3 regions of the Candidatus Pantoea soli genome follow, and region 1 is predicted to be linked to each of the others. Evidence: predicted binding sites of a transcription regulator. Region 1 holds the regulator's gene; each other region holds the start of a gene.

Region 1 (5,785 bases):
GCTTATCGTTATCATGCTAACGATAAGCGTTGCATCAAAGCGTATCTTCGCAGGGGCGGGCAGGGTCAGCAACGTCACTTTGTGCGACAGCGGTACGTTGCCAGAGATAGCCTGCCCACGCCAGTGCGACAGTGATCACCATTACCAGTGTAGTGTGATACAGCGCATGTTGCAGGCCGGATGAGACAATCAGGCTGGCCAGAAAACAGAGACCAAGCTGCAGCAGGTTCTGCAGGCCGGCCGCTTTGCCGGTGGCCTGTGGGAACGGGGCCAGCGCGCTGGCAACCACAATCGGGTAAATCGCGCCGTTAGCCAGCGCCATACCACAGAACGGTAGCAGCAGGCCAGCCAGTGGTGGCGCAGGCAGCAGCGCCACGGCGAACAGGCTGATGATGCTCAGGCTGTAAACCAGCAGCAGCCACGGCAGCAGCTGTGCACCCTGAAAACGATTCAGCAGCGCGCGGCAGCCAAAGCCGCCGACGAGGAAGGCGATGGTCTGCGGAATGTAGCTCAGGCCGATGTCAGCCGGACTCAGCCCCGCCGCAGCGAGGATAAAGGGGGAACCGGTCAGCCAGGCAAAAAAGCTGGCTGAACAGGCGGAGTAAATCAGCACATTACCGCTGTAAACCCGGGCAGCGAGCAGCGTGAGCCAGCCGGGCTGCTCGCCCCGATCGCGCTGCTGCGGCGCAGGCGCGCGCAGGCGCAGCGTGCCGCATAGCAGCACGCCGGTCACCAGCGCCAGCACCAGAAAAATCGTACGCCAGTCAAAATGATTCATCAGCCAGGCACCCAGCAGCGGTGCCAGCGCCGGTGAGAGCGCAACCAGGGGCATAATCGTGGCGAACACTTTATTGGCCTGCGCTTTCGGATAGCGATCGACCACCAGCGCCTGCCAGCTCACCGCTGCCGCACACACGCCAACCGCCTGGATAAAGCGCAGCGCCAGCATCAGCCAGACATCGCTGACCCACAACATCGCGAGGCAACTGACGGCAAACAGCGTCAGGCCAGCCAGCAGCACCGGTTTGCGGCCAATGCGGTCTGACAGGGCACCCCACAATACCTGAGCACAGGCAAAGCCGCCCAGGAACACACTGAGGCTGGCACTGATGGTACCGGGGGCGGTCGCGAAATCGCGCTGCATATCGCCAAACGCTGGCAGATACATATCCGTGGCGAGAAAGCCAAGCATACTCAGCACGGCCAGATAGGGCAGAAATCCTTTTGATGACAACATAGTGATTCTCATTCGACAGGGTGAACGGCGGGCAGTGTAAAAGGGTGCAGCCAGCTTTGTGAAACGCTAATATTTGCATTGTGCTATCAAAATTTTTGCAGGCAAAAAAATGTGGTCTGAATACGCTTTGGAAGTGGCCGATGCGGTTGCGCGCACGGGCAGCTTCAGCGCCGCAGCGCAGGAGCTGCACCGCGTGCCTTCTGCCATCAGCTATACCGTGCGCCAGCTGGAAAGCTGGCTGGCGGTGCCGCTGTTTGAACGCCAGCACCGGGAAGTGGTGCTGACGCCGGCTGGCGAGCATTTTGTGCGCGAAGGACGATCTGTTATCAAAAAAATGCTGGCAACCCGCCGCCAGTGTCAGCAGCTGGCCAACGGCTGGCGCGGTCAGCTGAGTATCGCCGTGGACTGCATTGTCAAACCGCAGCGTACGCGACAGCTGGTGAAGGATTTTTATCGTCATTTTCCCGATATGGAGTTGATCATCAGTTACGAAGTGTTCAACGGCGTGTGGGATGCGCTGGCTGACGGGCGCGTTGACGTGGCGATTGGCGCGACGCAGGCGATTCCGGTGGGCGGTCGTTTTGCCTTTCAGGATATGGGGGCGCTTAACTGGCGCTGCGTGGTCAGCCCCGATCACCCGCTGGCTGGCAGCACACAGCTTGACGACGAGACGCTGCGCGCCTGGCCGTCGCTGGTGCTGGAAGACACCTCGCGCGCCTTACCGCGCCGCATGACCTGGACGCTGGATAACCAGCGCCGGCTGGTGGTGCCGGAGTGGGAAACCGGGCTGGACTGTCTGCAGGCCGGCTTGTGCGTGGGCATGATCCCCGGCCATTTAGCGCGGCCGCTGCTGGACAGCGGCGCCCTGACGGAACTGACGCTGCCGCAGGCTTTTCCGGACAGCCCCTGCTGTGTCAGCTGGTCAGAACAGGGTGACTCACCGGCGCTGGACTGGCTGCTGAGTTATCTGGGGGATGCGGAAACGCTGAACCAGGAATGGCTCAGCGAGACGCGCACTTAACGGCGATAGTCGCGGAACGGGCCATCCGCGACCGAACGGCGTTCAATCAGCGTAGGCTGCACTTCAATGGTTTGCGGCTCTTCGCGCTTGCTGGTAATGCGATCCAGCAGCATCTCAAGCGCTTTTTCCCCCAGCTGGGCTTTGGGCTGATGGACCGTGGTCAGCGCGGGCGTGAAGTAGCGCGCGTTGCGCACGTTATCGTAACCGATGACGGAAATATCCTGCGGCACGCGCAGCCCCATCTCATCAGCCGCACAGATTGCGCCCATCGCCATGATGTCACCGCCGCAGAACACGGCAGTAGGGCGCTGCTTCTGGTTGAGGATCTGCTGCATCGCCTGATAACCGGATTCCGGCTCAAAGTCGCCCTGCACAATCCACTCCTGACGCACGGTAATGCCCGCTTCATGCATCGCCTGTAAAAAACCAGCGTGGCGTCCGCCCCCGGTATTGCGTTCCATCTGGCCCGGAATCGCCCCGATATCACGGTGGCCGCGCTCAATCAGATAGCGTCCGGCGAGATAGCCGCCGTGAAACGCATTATCCTGCACGGTATCGGTAAAATCGCCGCGCGATTCGCCCCAGTCCATCACCACCATGGGAATGTTACGGTTCTCTTCCAGCATCTGCAGCAGATCGTCCGGATACTCTGAGCACATCACCAGCAGCCCGTCCACGCGTTTTTGCGCCATCATCGACAGATAGGCGCGCTGTTTTTGCAGGTCGTTATGCGCGTTACCGAGGATCAGGGTATAACCGCGGTCAAAACAGTGATTTTCCACCGCTTCGATAATCTCGGCAAAATAGGGCGCTTCGCTGGAGGTGGCCAGCAGCCCCAGCGTTTTGGTGTGGTTCACCTTCAGACTGCGCGCCACGGCGCTGGGTGAATAGTGCAGTGCTTTGATCGCTTCCCATACGGCGTTGCGCGTCTCTTCAGCAACGAAGCGCGTTTTGTTGATGACATGCGAAACCGTGGTGGTTGAGACACCGGCGCGTTTCGCCACATCTTTAATTGTTGCCATCTGAATGGTACTCCTGGGCTTATCGCAACTTACTGATAAGTATATTGTTAAACGTTTGCGTCTGCGAAGGGTATTTTACCCCGTTTTGGCCGGAAAACCGGCGTTTCAGGGGCAAAGAAAACGCGTTCGCAGGCTGTCAATGCAGCATGCGCAAAACCTGTTGCGCAACGAAAGGCGGCGATTCTAGCAAGCTGGCGCGGATAACACGAGATTTTTGCCGGTTGCTGTGCGAAAATTCTTTAACCATGATAACAGTGTGGCTATGGAGCAAGGATGAGTACGGAGATGAAGCTGGCGTTAATGACCACGGTCGCGGCGCTGATGATGATTGTGGCCTTCAGTTTTACGGCAATTCTGCACTAATAAAAAAGCCGGCGCTGAGCAACAGCCGCCGGCTTTTCTTTGCTTGCTTGCGCAACGCAACGCTTAGCGAATGGTTTTAGGTGTCATCATGCGGCGCGCGCCTACATAGTGTTTCTGCCAGTAATCTTCGCTTAGCGCACTGATTTGAATATCTTTACCGGTACGCGGCGACTGAATGAACTTGCCGTTGCCCAGATAGACGCCGACGTGATCGGCAGCACCGCGGTTATTAATGCGGAAGAAGACCAGATCGCCTTTCTCCAGCAGCTCGCGTTTGATCGGGGCCGCATCGCGCAGATGATACATTTCATTGGCGGTGCGCGGCAGTTTGAATTTGACGAGGTCTTTATAGGCGTACCACACCAAACCGCTGCAATCGAAACCGGTATGCGGCGAGGTGCCGCCCCACTGATAAGGCTTACCCAGCTGTCCCATCAGTTTATTCATCGCCGTTTCACGCGCTTTCTGATAGCGCAGGCGGTGAGACTTGCTCATTTTAATGCCGGTCAGGCCCTGAACCTCGTCATCGGCCTCTGCCGCGGCAGCGGCTTTCGCCAGGCGCTGATGACCATATTTTTTACCGCTGAGTTTCAGGGGGGCGCGACGGCTGGTGGTTTTCTGCAGTGCGGTGGCGGTTTTCTGCTGCTTTTTTAGTTTAAATTTCTGCACCGACGTCAGACGGGATTTTTTTGTGGTGGTCTTCACCGGACGTCGCTTGCGGCGCTCATCGTCACGCGCACTTTTTTTCTCAGTCTTCTGCAGACTGGCATTAACCGGCGTGTGCGGGGATGCAGAAGCCACATTAACGAACAGTTGGGCAAAAGCCAGTATGAAAAGCGTAATCAGTAAACGCATAGTCCGGTTACAGGTTAAGCAGGCTGCTCAGGCACAGGCTGCGGAAAAGTTAGAAAAATCTGATCAAAAATCAGAGCCAGGGCAATTCTAATCCACTTTTTTTCTAAAAGGTAAGGGCTTTTTCCATTAATCTGTTACGGCACTGAATTTGTGGCAAAAATGAGCGATTTCAGCCGGTTAAGCCAGCGAAATTATTGCTAATTATTAATTGATTAATGCCTGTTAATGATATGAAAATGTTATCGTTCAGTCATCCGCTTAACAAAGATGGCGATCGCACTGTCGCGGGGCAAAATCCCGTTTTCAGTCGCGGGGCGAAGTCGCTACAATAAACAAACACGAAGTGAAGGATTAAGGAAGGCAAAAATGAGTACTGTTGAAAAAATTCAGCGCCAGATCGCAGAAAACCCGATCCTGCTGTATATGAAAGGGTCGCCAAAGCTGCCAAGCTGCGGCTTCTCTGCGCAGGCGGTGCAGGCGCTGTCTGCCTGTGGTGAGCGCTTCGCGTATGTGGATATCCTGCAGAATCCGGATATCCGTGCTGAATTACCTAAGTACGCTAACTGGCCAACATTCCCGCAGCTGTGGGTGGATGGTGAACTGGTCGGCGGCTGCGACATCATCGTCGAAATGTTCCAGCGTGGCGAACTGCAGCCACTGATCAAAGAGACCGCTGAGAAACACAAAGAAGCGGAATAAGCGAAGCGAAAGCGCTATAAAGGCCGACCTCTGTCGGCCTTTTTCTTTTCTGCGCAGTCAGAGGGCGGCGTCGTCTTCGGCCGGTGCTTCCTGCATCGCCAGCGGCCAGCCGCCCAGACGTTTCCAGCGATTCACCAGCTCACAAAACAGGATGGCTGTCTGCTCGGTGTCATACAGGGCAGAGTGCGCCTGCGTGCTGTCAAACGCCATTCCCGCCGCAATACAGGCTTTTGCCAGCACCGTTTGCCCCAGCACCAGACCGCTAAGCGCCGCGGTATCAAAAGTGGCGAACGGATGGAACGGATTCCGCTTCAGACCGGCACGCTCTGCCGCCGCCATCAGAAAGCTGTGATCGAAGGTGGCATTGTGCGCCACAATGATGGCGCGGTTACAGCCGCTCTCTTTGGTGCCTTTGCGCACCATCTTGAAGATGGCGTGCAGCGCTTCGTATTCACTCACCGCACCGCGCAGCGGGTTGGTGGGATCAATACCGGTAAAGGCCAGCGCATCCGGATTCAGAATCGCGCCTTCAAATGGCTCCACGTGAAAATGCAGGGTTTCATCACGCTGCAGCCAGCCCTCTTCATC
Region 2 (5,785 bases), 1.0 Mb from region 1:
TGGGCGTGGTCAAGATGGTGCCCGAACTGCCGGTGGATGCGGTATTCCCCTATCTGCATCTCGATCGCAAATTTATGCACCTTGGTTTTCAGATCTACGATCTGGCATTCCAGAGTCCGAACATCGACGCCGACCGCCCGCTGGTCTATGCAACGGCACTGCTGCTGGTGGTGATTATTCTATCGCTGAATCTGCTGGCGATGGCGCTGCGCCACCGGCTGCGCGAGCGCTACCGGCTGATGACGCATTAATGAAGGTTTTAACATGACGCCCGATTACGACATCGCGTTAACAGTCCGGCAGCTGTCGCTGTGGTACGGCGAGCGCCAGGCGCTGAATAATATTGATCTGCAGATCCCCAAAAACCGCATCACCGCGCTGATTGGCCCTTCCGGCTGCGGCAAATCCACGCTGCTGCGCTGCTTTAACCGCATGAACGATGTGATTGATCGCTGCCGGATTGAAGGGGAGATCCTGCTCGACCAGCATGCTGTTATGCAGGCGAACCAGGATCTGCCGGCGCTGCGTCGTCGTATCGGCATGGTGTTTCAGCGCCCCAATCCGTTTCCGAAATCGATTTATGAAAACGTGGTTTACGGGCTGCGGCTGCAGGGGGTGCGCGATCGCCGGGTGCTGAATGAAGCCTGTGAGCGCGCGCTGCGGGCGGCGGCGCTGTGGGGCGAAGTGAAGGATCAGCTGGCGCATAACGCCCTGACGCTCTCCAGCGGTCAGCAGCAGCGGCTGGTCATTGCCCGCGCCATCGCCATTGAGCCGGAGGTACTGTTACTGGATGAACCCACCTCGGCGCTGGATCCGATCTCCACGCTGGTAATTGAAGAGCTGATGACCACCCTGAAGCAGCATTTCACCCTGGTGCTGGTGACGCACAATATGCAGCAGGCTGCGCGCGTCTCGGATTACACCGCGTTCATGCATCACGGCCAGCTGGTGGAGTTTGACGAGACCGATCGCATCTTTACCTCGCCGAAGGCGCGCAAAACAGAAGATTACATCACCGGCAGGTTTGGCTGAGGCGGTCAGCAAGCAGAGCAGGGCCGCCGGTGTGGGCGGCCCTGGGAAACAATAATGCCGCTTACGCGTCGTGCGCGTAACCCTGCGGCGGCAACGGCTGCCCATCCAGCCAGGCTTTACCTTCACGCATGGCCAGACGACCGTCAACAAACCAGCCGATCACCAGCGGATAGAGGCGGTGCTCCTGATGCTGCACGCGCGCGGTGACCTCGCCTTCGCTGTCGCCGGCAAAGATCGGCACGCGCGCCTGCAGAATCACCGGCCCGCCGTCCAGCTCGTCCGTGACAAAATGCACTGAGGTGCCGTGTTCCGCATCGCCGTTTTCCAGCGCCTGACGATGGGTATGCAGGCCGGGATATTTCGGCAGCAGCGACGGATGGATATTCAGCAGGCGATCGTGATAGTGCGCCACAAACGCGCTGCTGAGAATACGCATATAGCCAGCCAGCACCACCAGATCTGGCGCGTACGCGTCAATCGCCTGCATCAGCTGGCGATCAAAGGCTTCGCGGTCGGGAAAGTCACTGGCAGCCAGCGCGTGGGCGGGCACATTGGCCTGCTGCGCGCGCGTCAGGCCATAGGCTGTCGCTTTGTTGCTGAATACGGCCGCCACGCAACCGTTGATACGCCCGCTTGCGCAGGCGTCGAGGATGGACTGAAGATTACTGCCGTTGCCGGAGATCAGGACAACCAGCTTTTTCATGGGTTGATAACCACACGCTCTTCGGCATCAGAGGCGTTGATCACGCCAATCTTCCACGCCTGTTCGCCGGCATCGCGCATCAGCTGGATGGCTTTATCGGCTTCTGCCGGGCTCAGCGCAATTACCATGCCCACGCCGCAGTTAAAGGTGCGGTACATTTCATGACGGCTGACGTTACCCGCCTGCTGCAGCCAGCTGAAGACGGCTGGCCACTGCCAGCTTTTCTCATCCAGCACCGCCTGGGTGTTGTCCGGCAGAACGCGCGGAATGTTTTCCCAGAAACCGCCACCGGTGAGGTGAGCAATGGCGTGCACATCCACCTGTTCGATCAGGCTGAGGATGTTTTTAACGTAGATGCGCGTCGGCGCCAGCAGGTGGTCCGCCAGCGGTTTGCCTTCCAGCTGTTTGGTTTGCGGATCGGTCTGGCTGACTTCAAGGATTTTCCGCACCAGCGAGTAGCCGTTGGAGTGCGGGCCGCTTGAACCGAGGGCGATCAGCACATCGCCATCCTGCACTTTGCTGCCGTCAATGATTTCAGATTTCTCAACCACGCCCACACAGAAACCGGCGACGTCGTAATCGTCACCGTGGTACATGCCAGGCATCTCGGCGGTCTCACCGCCCACCAGCGCACAGCCAGACTGCAGGCAGCCTTCAGCGATGCCGGTGATCACGGCAGAAGCGGTGTCTACATCCAGCTTGCCGGTGGCGTAATAATCAAGGAAAAACAGCGGTTCAGCGCCCTGTACCACCAAATCGTTCACGCACATCGCGACCAGATCGATACCAATGCTGTCGTGACGCTTCAGATCCATCGCCAGACGCAGCTTGGTGCCGACGCCATCGGTTCCGGAGACCAGCACAGGCTCGCGATATTTCTGCGGCAGCGCACACAGCGCGCCAAAGCCACCCAGTCCACCCATCACTTCCGGGCGGCGGGTTTTCTTTACTACGCCTTTAATACGGTCAACCAGATCGTTACCAGCATCAATATCAACACCGGCGTCTTTGTAGCTGAGAGAGGTTTTGTCGGTCACTGCGGAATCCCCACGCGATTGCGATTGGTGGCAAAAATTAAGCGCCGCAATTCTACCAGCGCAGGCAAACGTTTGCGAGCACCATCTCATGCTGGCTTTGCACAGCGGTGATTTTTCGCCAATCCTTATCCACAGGCGGTTTTGCGCCCGGCCTTTGACCAAACAGCGGTGGCGCAGCAACGAAAAGGCGGTATAATCCCGCGATTTTTTTTAGCTCAACTCAATTCCGGGAGAATAATCAATGAAGATCGTGGAAGTCAGACACCCGCTCGTCAAACATAAACTGGGCCTGATGCGTGAGCATGATATCAGCACCAAACGCTTCCGCGAGCTGGCTTCGGAAGTCGGCAGCCTGCTGACGTATGAAGCCACGGCCGATCTGGAAACCGAGCGCGTGACCATCGAAGGCTGGAATGGCCCGGTTGACGTTGATCAAATCAAAGGTAAAAAAATCACCGTGGTACCGATTCTGCGTGCCGGCCTGGGCATGATGGAAGGCGTGCTGGAGCACGTACCCAGCGCGCGTATCAGCGTGGTGGGCGTCTACCGTGATGAAGAAACGCTGGAGCCGGTGCCCTATTTCCAGAAGCTGGTTTCCAACATTGAAGAGCGTATGGCACTGGTGGTGGATCCGATGCTGGCGACGGGCGGCTCGATGATAGCCACCATTGATTTGCTGAAAAAAGCCGGCTGCAGCAGCATTAAAGTGCTGGTGCTGGTGGCGGCGCCGGAAGGCATCGCGGCGCTGGAGAAAGCGCACCCGGATGTTGAGCTGTACACCGCCTCTATCGACCAGGGTCTGAACGAAAAGGGATACATCATTCCCGGACTCGGCGACGCGGGCGATAAGATCTTCGGTACCAAGTAATGACCGCGCCGGGCTCTGTGGCTTGTCACTTTGTTCGCGGGCGGTGCCCGAAACCCTTACGTACCGCCGTACGTTCCGGTTTCGCCCTGGCCGTGAGCACACTGCCTGCGCCCGTTACGCCCGGCCTGCCCGTAAAGGCAGCCTCGGCGCTATGTGAAAAATACTGTTTGAACAGCCGGCCAGAGAGTCGGCTTTTTTTTGGCAAAAAACCAACCAATCGTCCCGGGGCATTTGGGTCAGCGCCGCGCTAACCCGAAGCACGAAGGGAAGGGGATAAATGATGACACGAAGAGCCATTGGCGTCGCCGAGCGACCGCCACTCCTGCAAACCATACCACTCAGCCTGCAGCATCTGTTCGCCATGTTTGGCGCTACGGTGCTGGTGCCGATTCTGTTCCATATTAATCCGGCGACCGTGCTGCTGTTCAACGGCGTTGGCACTTTGCTGTATCTGTTCATCTGTAAAGGCAAAATCCCGGCGTACCTCGGATCAAGCTTTGCCTTTATTTCACCGGTGCTGTTGCTGCTGCCGCTGGGATATGAGATGGCGCTGGGCGGCTTTATTCTGTGTGGCGTGCTGTTCTGCATCGTGGCGCTGATTGTGAAAAAGGCGGGCACCGGCTGGCTTGACGTGATGTTCCCGCCAGCGGCGATGGGCGCCATTGTGGCGGTGATCGGACTGGAGCTGGCGGGCGTGGCGGCCAACATGGCTGGCCTGCTGCCGGCGGAAGGCAGTACACCGGACAGCAAAACCATTCTGATTTCGCTGGTGACGCTGGCGGTCACGGTAATGGGTTCTGTGCTGTTTCGCGGTTTTCTCGCCATTATCCCGATTCTGATTGGCGTGCTGGTGGGCTATGCGCTCTCCTCGGCGCTGGGGATAGTGAACTGGCAGCCGGTGGCAGACGCGCCGTGGTTCGCGCTGCCGACGTTCTACACGCCGCGCTTTGAGTGGGCGGCAATGCTGACCATTCTGCCTGCCGCGCTGGTGGTGATTGCCGAACACGTCGGGCACCTGGTGGTCACCGCGAATATCGTGAAGAAAGATCTGATTCGCGATCCCGGCCTGCACCGTTCGATGTTTGCCAATGGCCTCTCGACGATGATCTCCGGTTTCTTTGGCTCCACGCCCAATACCACCTACGGCGAAAATATCGGCGTCATGGCGATCACCCGCGTCTACAGCACCTGGGTGATCGGCGGAGCGGCCATCTTTGCCATTCTGCTCTCCTGCGTGGGCAAACTGGCGGCAGCGATTCAGGCGATCCCGGTACCGGTGATGGGCGGCGTATCGCTGCTGCTGTATGGGGTGATCGGCGCATCCGGTATTCGCGTGCTGATTGAATCCAAAGTTGATTACAACAAAGCGCAGAATCTGATCCTCACCTCGGTGATCCTGATCATCGGCGTCAGCGGCGCGAAAGTGCACATCGGCGCCGCTGAGCTTAAAGGCATGGCGCTGGCGACCATTGTCGGTGTCGCGCTGGCGCTGATTTTCCGCGTGATCAACCTGTTACGTCCGGAAGAGGTGGTGCTGGACGCCGAAGATCGGACGCAGGGTTAACCGCGTGAAGCGGGCAGGGAAGCCCGGTTCATCTCGGCAGAGGATCGTGGTAAACTGCCCCGGTTTTCTGCCCGCTCATCTGCTGAGGTACTTCTGAACACGCCGGCACAGCTTTCACTGCCACTCTATCTACCCGATGATGAAACCTTCGCCAGTTTCTGGCCGGGGGAAAATCCGTCTCTGCTGGCGGCCCTGCAGGGCGCTCTGGCGCAGCAACACGGCAGCTATCTCTATTTCTGGTCGCGTGAGGGCGGCGGGCGCAGCCATCTGCTGCATGCTGCCTGCGCCGAAATGTCGGCGCGCGGTGAGGCTGTCGGCTACGTTCCGCTGGATAAGCGCACGTGGTTTGTGCCGGACGTGCTGGAAGGCATGGAGCATCTGGCGCTGGTCTGCATCGACAATATTGAATGCATTGCCGGTGACGCCGAATGGGAAATGGCGATTTTCGATCTCTACAACCGCATTCTGGAAATCGGCAAAACCCGTTTGCTGATCACCGGCGATCGTCCGCCGCGCCAGCTTAACCTGGGGCTGCCGGATCTGGCTTCGCGCCTTGACTGGGGGCAGATCTATCGCTTACA
Region 3 (5,785 bases), 1.3 Mb from region 1:
GGCTCATCGCCTCCACAAAGCTGGTTTTGGTGATTTCCATAAAATGGTTCACATTTTCCATGCTCAGCGAAATGCCCAGCAGGCCGGTGACAAACCAGCAGGACATACCAATCCCAATGCCGCCGCACAGCAGCGCCATGACCGGATGGCTCTTCTGGCGCAGCTTGATTTTCAGGGTGCTGGCGAAAAACATCATTACTGCGCTGAGCAGCTCCCAGCGCATCACAATGAGACTGGTGGTTAACGTAGCCATCTGCAACAAACCTCGTTCAATCAGTAATATCCCTGACATTCAATGGACATCACCGGCGGCAGAGAAGGAAGGTCAGGGGAAACCCTTCGGCCGTCTTAATACAGCGAAATGTGTGACTTTGGTCACATTATATCACTGGATTTGAAAATCTGAACAAAATTTATACCTGGTATGGCAGAGGTGAACGAAGCAGAGAAGGGGAAAGCGAAAGCGGGGAGCGCCCGTAGCGGGCGCAGAGGAGAATCAGCGCAGCGGGCAGCATTCACCGGTGGTGCGCTGCGCGAAGCTGGTCATCGTATCATTGCAATCAAAGTTAACCAGGCGCGGACGCTGCGCTATGGCCTGACGGCGCATGGCGTGACGATAGGCGGTTGGCGTCTGGGAAAACTGGCGGCGAAACACGCGCGAGAAGGTTTGCTGCGAGTCATAGCCGTACTGCATGGCAATATCAAACACCGGCCGCTGCGTCTGGCGCAGAGCTTCGGCAGCCAGCGTCAGGCGACGTTCGCGAATATAGCCACCCAGCGTTTGTTTCGTGACGGTACGGAACATACGCTGCAGGTGCCATTTTGAGTAACCCGATTTTGCCGCCACTTCATCAATCGACAGTGCTTTATCCAGATTCTGATCGATCCAGTTAGTCAGTGAATGAATGATTTCCTGTTGCATCATAGCCTCATCCTTCTGAAGGTTATCGCCTGGTGTAATTCGAAATTGTGTCGGGCTGGAGTATAATTCCTCAAGTTAACTTGAGGTAAAGGCCCGCAATGAAAAAAGAACGCAATTACCCGAAACCGGTGCTGACACCGGGCGAAGTGGCGAAGCGCAGCGGCGTGGCTGTCTCCGCACTGCACTTTTATGAAAGCAAAGGCTTAATATTCAGCACGCGCAATGGCGGTAACCAGCGCCGCTACAGCCGTGACGTCCTGCGCCGGGTGGCGATCATTAAAATTGCCCAGCGCATAGGCATTCCACTGGCGACGGTCAGTGACAGCCTGATGCATGTGCCGGCGAACAAGCGCATGTCGACGCAGGAGTGGGACGCGCTGACCCGGCACTGGCGTGAAGAGCTGGATAAACGTATCGAAACCCTTACCCGTCTGCGTAACGATCTGGATGGCTGCATCGGCTGCGGCTGCCTGTCGATGCGTGATTGTCCGCTGCGCAATCCCGGTGACCGACTGGCGCAGCAGGGGTCCGGTGCGGTGCTGCTCGATCCGGAGCAGGACGAGCAAAAACGCTGATCCGCTATACTTGGCAAAACCCCTGAGCTGCAAGGAACCGCGCATGATCACTGTTCATCATCTGGAAAATTCCCGTTCACACCGCGTGCTATGGCTGCTGGAAGAGCTGGCGGTGCCTTATCAACTTAAACGCTATCAGCGTGAAAATACCCTGCTGGCCCCGGAGGCGTTAAAGAAGGTGCATCCGCTGGGGAAATCGCCGGTGATCACAGACGGTAACCGCGTGGTGGCGGAATCCGGCGCCATTCTGGAATACCTGCAGCTGAAGTACGACAGCGAACAACTGCTGACGCTGCATGATGAAGACGAGCAGATACAGGCACGATACTGGCTGCATTACGCGGAGGGTTCGCTGATGCCGCTGCTGGTGATGAAGCTGGTATTTGCGCAGCTGAGCAAGAAGCCGGTGCCGTGGCTGCTGCGTCCGGTCGGCGCTGCCATGAGCAAAGGCATCCAGAAGGCGTGGCTGAATAAGCAGCTGGCGCTGCATGGCAGCGTGATCGAGCAGCATCTGAGCCAGCATCCCTTTTTTGCCGGTTCCCGCTTCAGCATTGCCGATGTACAGATGAGTTTTCCGCTGCTGGCGCTGCAGATGCGCGGCAGCCTGAGCGCCATGCCGGCAACCGCACGCTGGCTGGAGGAGATGCAGCAGCGTGCTGCGTGGCAGCGCGCCCTGCAACAGGGTGGGCCGATTCAGTTCAGCCAGTAACCGTTTCTTCTGCGGTGACCGGCCGGTATGCCAGCCGGTCACACGTGCTGCATAATCCGCTGCGTACCGGCTGGCACCCGCTGTATTCTCCCGTACGCCCGCGATTAAAGGTTGAAAACGCCGCCCCAAAGACCAGATAATCGTTTGCCTTTTTTCGCGTCCCCTTTTTGACGGGAATACGTGACCGCGTAATCGTTTGCCTGTGTGCTCTCTGAGCAACCCTCACCAGGAATCTGTGCAAACGGCGGTCGCGCGGCGACTTACATCTTAAAAAACGCAGAGGAAAAATTATGTCTGGCGAATCCCGCCCGGCCAGTGGAAAACTGGACGCCTGGTTCCGCATTTCAGCACGCGGCAGCAGCGTGCGTCAGGAAGTGCTGGCAGGTCTCACCACCTTTTTAGCGATGGTGTACTCCGTCATCGTGGTGCCTGGCATGCTGAGTAAAGCGGGCTTTTCACCTTCCGTGGTCTTTGTCTCAACCTGTCTGGTCGCCAGCTTTGGCTCTCTGCTGATGGGCTTGTGGGCCAATCTGCCGATGGCGATTGGCTGCGCTATCTCCCTGACCGCTTTTACCGCCTTCAGCCTGGTGCTGGGGCAGCATATCAGCGTGCCGGTTGCGCTGGGTGCCGTCTTTCTGATGGGGTTACTGTTTACCCTGATCTCCGTAACCGGCATTCGGGCCTGGATCTTACGCAACCTGCCCATGGGCGTTGCGCACGGCACCGGCGTGGGCATCGGCCTGTTTCTGCTGCTGATTGCCGCCGACGGGATTGGTCTGGTCGTGAAAAACCCGGCGCCCGGCCTGCCAGTGGCGCTGGGCCATTTTACCTCGTTCCCGGTGATGATGGCGCTGGTGGGGCTGGCGGCCATTTTTGGCCTTGAAAAGCGTCGCGTGCCCGGCGGCATTTTGCTGACCATCATTGCCATTTCGGTTATCGGTCTGATTTTTGATCCGGCGGTAAAATACCAGGGCCTGTTTGCCATTCCGAGCCTGAAAGATGCCAGCGGTCAGTCAGCCATGTTCAGCCTGGATATCATGGGCGCGCTGCAGCCGATGGTATTGCCGAGCGTGCTGGCGCTGGTGATGACAGCGGTGTTTGACGCCACCGGCACCATCCGCGCGGTAGCAGGGCAGGCAAACCTGCTGGATCATCAGGGGCAGATCCTCAACGGCGGTCGCGCGCTGACCAGCGATTCCCTCAGCAGCCTGTTCGCCGGACTGGTTGGCGCATCGCCGGCAGCGGTGTATATCGAATCCGCCGCTGGCACCGCTGCCGGTGGCAAAACCGGTCTGACCGCCATCGTGGTGGGCCTGCTGTTCCTGCTGATTCTGTTTATGTCCCCGCTGGCGTATCTGGTGCCGTCTTATGCCACGGCACCGGCGCTGATGTATGTGGGACTGCTGATGCTGAGCAACGTGGCGAAAATCGACTTTGATGATTTTGTTGATGCCATGGCGGGCCTGCTGACGGCGGTGTTCATTGTGCTCACCTGCAACATCGTCACCGGCATTATGCTGGGCTTTGCCTCGCTGGTGATTGGCCGCCTGGTTGCCGGTGAGTGGCGCAAGCTGAACGCCGGCACGGTTGTGATTGCGGTGGCGCTGGTGGCCTTCTATGCCGGTGGCTGGGCCATCTGACCCGGCGGATTCGTCCCTTTCTGAACCTGCGCCGCACATCGGGTTGCCCCGCAGTGCGGCGTTTTGTTTTACACTTTCCAGCGTAACAACTTCGCTTTAATCATTACGATTCGCCTAAGGAAAGCATGGAAATCTTCTTTACTATTCTCATTATGACGCTGGTGGTCTCGCTCTCCGGCGTTGCGGCGCGCATTCTGCCGTTCCAGATTCCGCTGCCGCTGGTCCAGATTGCGGCGGGGGCCCTGCTCGCGTGGCCCACATTCGGCCTGCACGTCGATTTTGATCCCGAACTGTTCCTGGTGCTGTTTATTCCGCCGCTGCTGTTTGCGGACGGCTGGAAAACCCCGATCAATGAGTTCCTCAGCCATGGACGGGAGATCCTCGGCCTGGCGCTGGTGCTGGTGCTGATTACCGTTGTGGGTATCGGCTACCTGATTTACTGGCTGGTGCCGGGCATTCCGCTGATTCCGGCCTTTGCGCTGGCGGCCGTGCTGTCGCCTACCGATGCGGTGGCGCTCTCCGGTATTGTCGGAGAAGGGCGCATCCCGAAAAAAATCATGTCGATACTGCAGGGCGAAGCGCTGATGAATGACGCCTCGGGCCTGGTGTCACTGAAGTTTGCCGTTGCGGTTGCAATGGGCACCATGGTGTTTACCTGGGGCGGGGCCAGCGTCGAATTCCTGAAAGTCGCGATCGGCGGCCTGGCAGCAGGGGTGGCGGTGTGCTGGCTGTATGGCCGTTCACTGCGTCTGCTGAGCCGCTGGAGCGGTGACGATCCGGCCACGCAAACCGTGCTGCTGCTGCTGCTGCCGTTCGCCTCTTACCTGATCGCCGAACATCTGGGCGTCTCCGGCATTCTGGCCGCGGTTGCCGCCGGCATGACCATCACCCGCTCCGGCATTATCCGCCGCGCGCCGCTGGCCATGCGCCTGCGTGCCAACAGCGTATGGCAGATGCTGGAGTTTGTGTTCAACGGCATGGTATTCCTGATGCTGGGCCTGCAGTTGCCGGAAATCCTCTCGACCTCGATTGCCCAGGCCAACGCCGATCCTAATGTCGATCTGTGGATGCTGTTCGCCGATGTCGCGCTGGTCTACGTTGCGCTGATGATCGTGCGCTTTGGCTGGCTGTGGATCATGAAACGCCTCAGCCTGCGCCTGCTGAAGAAGAAGCCGCTGGAGTTCTCCAGCTACTCGCTGCGTGAACTGCTGATTGCCTCCTTCGCCGGCGTGCGTGGGGCGATTACGCTGGCCGGTGTGCTGTCGATTCCCCTGTTCCTCAGCAGCGGTGAGCCCTTCCCGGCGCGCTACGAACTGGTGTTTATTGCGACCGGTGTGATTCTGTTCTCGCTGTTTGTGGGGGTGATTCTGCTGCCGATTCTGCTGCGCGGTATGGAAAGCCATGACAAAGCGGGCCACCGGCTGGAGATCCAGAACGCCCGGGCGGCAATGGCGGGTGTCGCGATCGAAAGCCTGCACAAGATGGAGCAGCGGCTGGAAAATGACACCGAAGAGAATATCGATCCGGAGCTGCTGAAAGAAGTCAGCCTGCGCGTGATTGGCAATCTGCGTCGCCGGGTCGACGGGAAAGATGACGTGGAGCAGGCGCTGTTTGCAGAAAATCTTGAGCGGCGCTTCCGTCTGACCGCGCTGCGCGCCGAGCGTGCCGAGGTTTATCATCTGCGCGCCACGCAGGAGATTTCCAACGAAACCATGCAAAAACTGCTGCGCGATCTCGATCTGCTGGAAGCACTGCTGATCGAAAAAGAGGCCTAGTCGCAAGCGCGGCGCGGCAGCAGCGGCGGGCGTGGCATATCAGCGATGCCCGCCGCTGCTTATTCCGCCGTCGCCCTCCCGTTTAGCGCGGCTCCGGCCAGTATTCCCGGCAGCAGGCAATCCACGCCCTGGCGCTGCGCGACAGATAGTGGCCTTCGCGCCAG

The links. The regulator PurR, encoded in region 1, represses purine synthesis genes. The targets are predictions, from matches to a motif close to CANGCAAACGTTTGCNTG.
Region 2: a site for PurR is predicted at 2,834-2,851, ahead of purM (phosphoribosylformylglycinamidine cyclo-ligase). Genes of this name have one in related genera too.
Region 3: a site for PurR is predicted at 2,392-2,409, ahead of D8B20_RS01540 (NCS2 family permease). Genes of this name have one in related genera too.

The regions. Positions count from the first base shown of each region.
Region 1 is NZ_CP032702.1:1,659,160-1,664,944, forward strand. It holds gene punC (purine nucleoside transporter PunC) at 35-1,237, opposite strand; gene punR (DNA-binding transcriptional activator PunR) at 1,347-2,258, shown strand; gene purR (HTH-type transcriptional repressor PurR) at 2,255-3,280, opposite strand; gene cydH (cytochrome bd-I oxidase subunit CydH) at 3,554-3,643, shown strand; gene D8B20_RS07765 (C40 family peptidase) at 3,707-4,498, opposite strand; gene D8B20_RS07770 (Grx4 family monothiol glutaredoxin) at 4,865-5,197, shown strand; gene rnt (ribonuclease T) at 5,255-5,785, opposite strand, start outside.
Region 2 is NZ_CP032702.1:2,689,957-2,695,741, reverse strand. It holds gene pstA (phosphate ABC transporter permease PstA) at 1-251, shown strand, start outside; gene pstB (phosphate ABC transporter ATP-binding protein PstB) at 265-1,032, shown strand; gene purN (phosphoribosylglycinamide formyltransferase) at 1,094-1,735, opposite strand; gene purM (phosphoribosylformylglycinamidine cyclo-ligase) at 1,732-2,772, opposite strand; gene upp (uracil phosphoribosyltransferase) at 3,014-3,640, shown strand; gene uraA (uracil permease) at 3,921-5,204, shown strand; gene hda (DnaA inactivator Hda) at 5,298-5,785, shown strand, end outside.
Region 3 is NZ_CP032702.1:342,083-347,867, forward strand. It holds gene D8B20_RS01520 (YjcB family protein) at 1-253, opposite strand, end outside; gene soxS (superoxide response transcriptional regulator SoxS) at 497-925, opposite strand; gene soxR (redox-sensitive transcriptional activator SoxR) at 1,021-1,497, shown strand; gene D8B20_RS01535 (glutathione S-transferase family protein) at 1,541-2,206, shown strand; gene D8B20_RS01540 (NCS2 family permease) at 2,497-3,846, shown strand; gene D8B20_RS01545 (Na+/H+ antiporter) at 3,972-5,621, shown strand; gene D8B20_RS01550 (LysR family transcriptional regulator) at 5,704-5,785, opposite strand, start outside.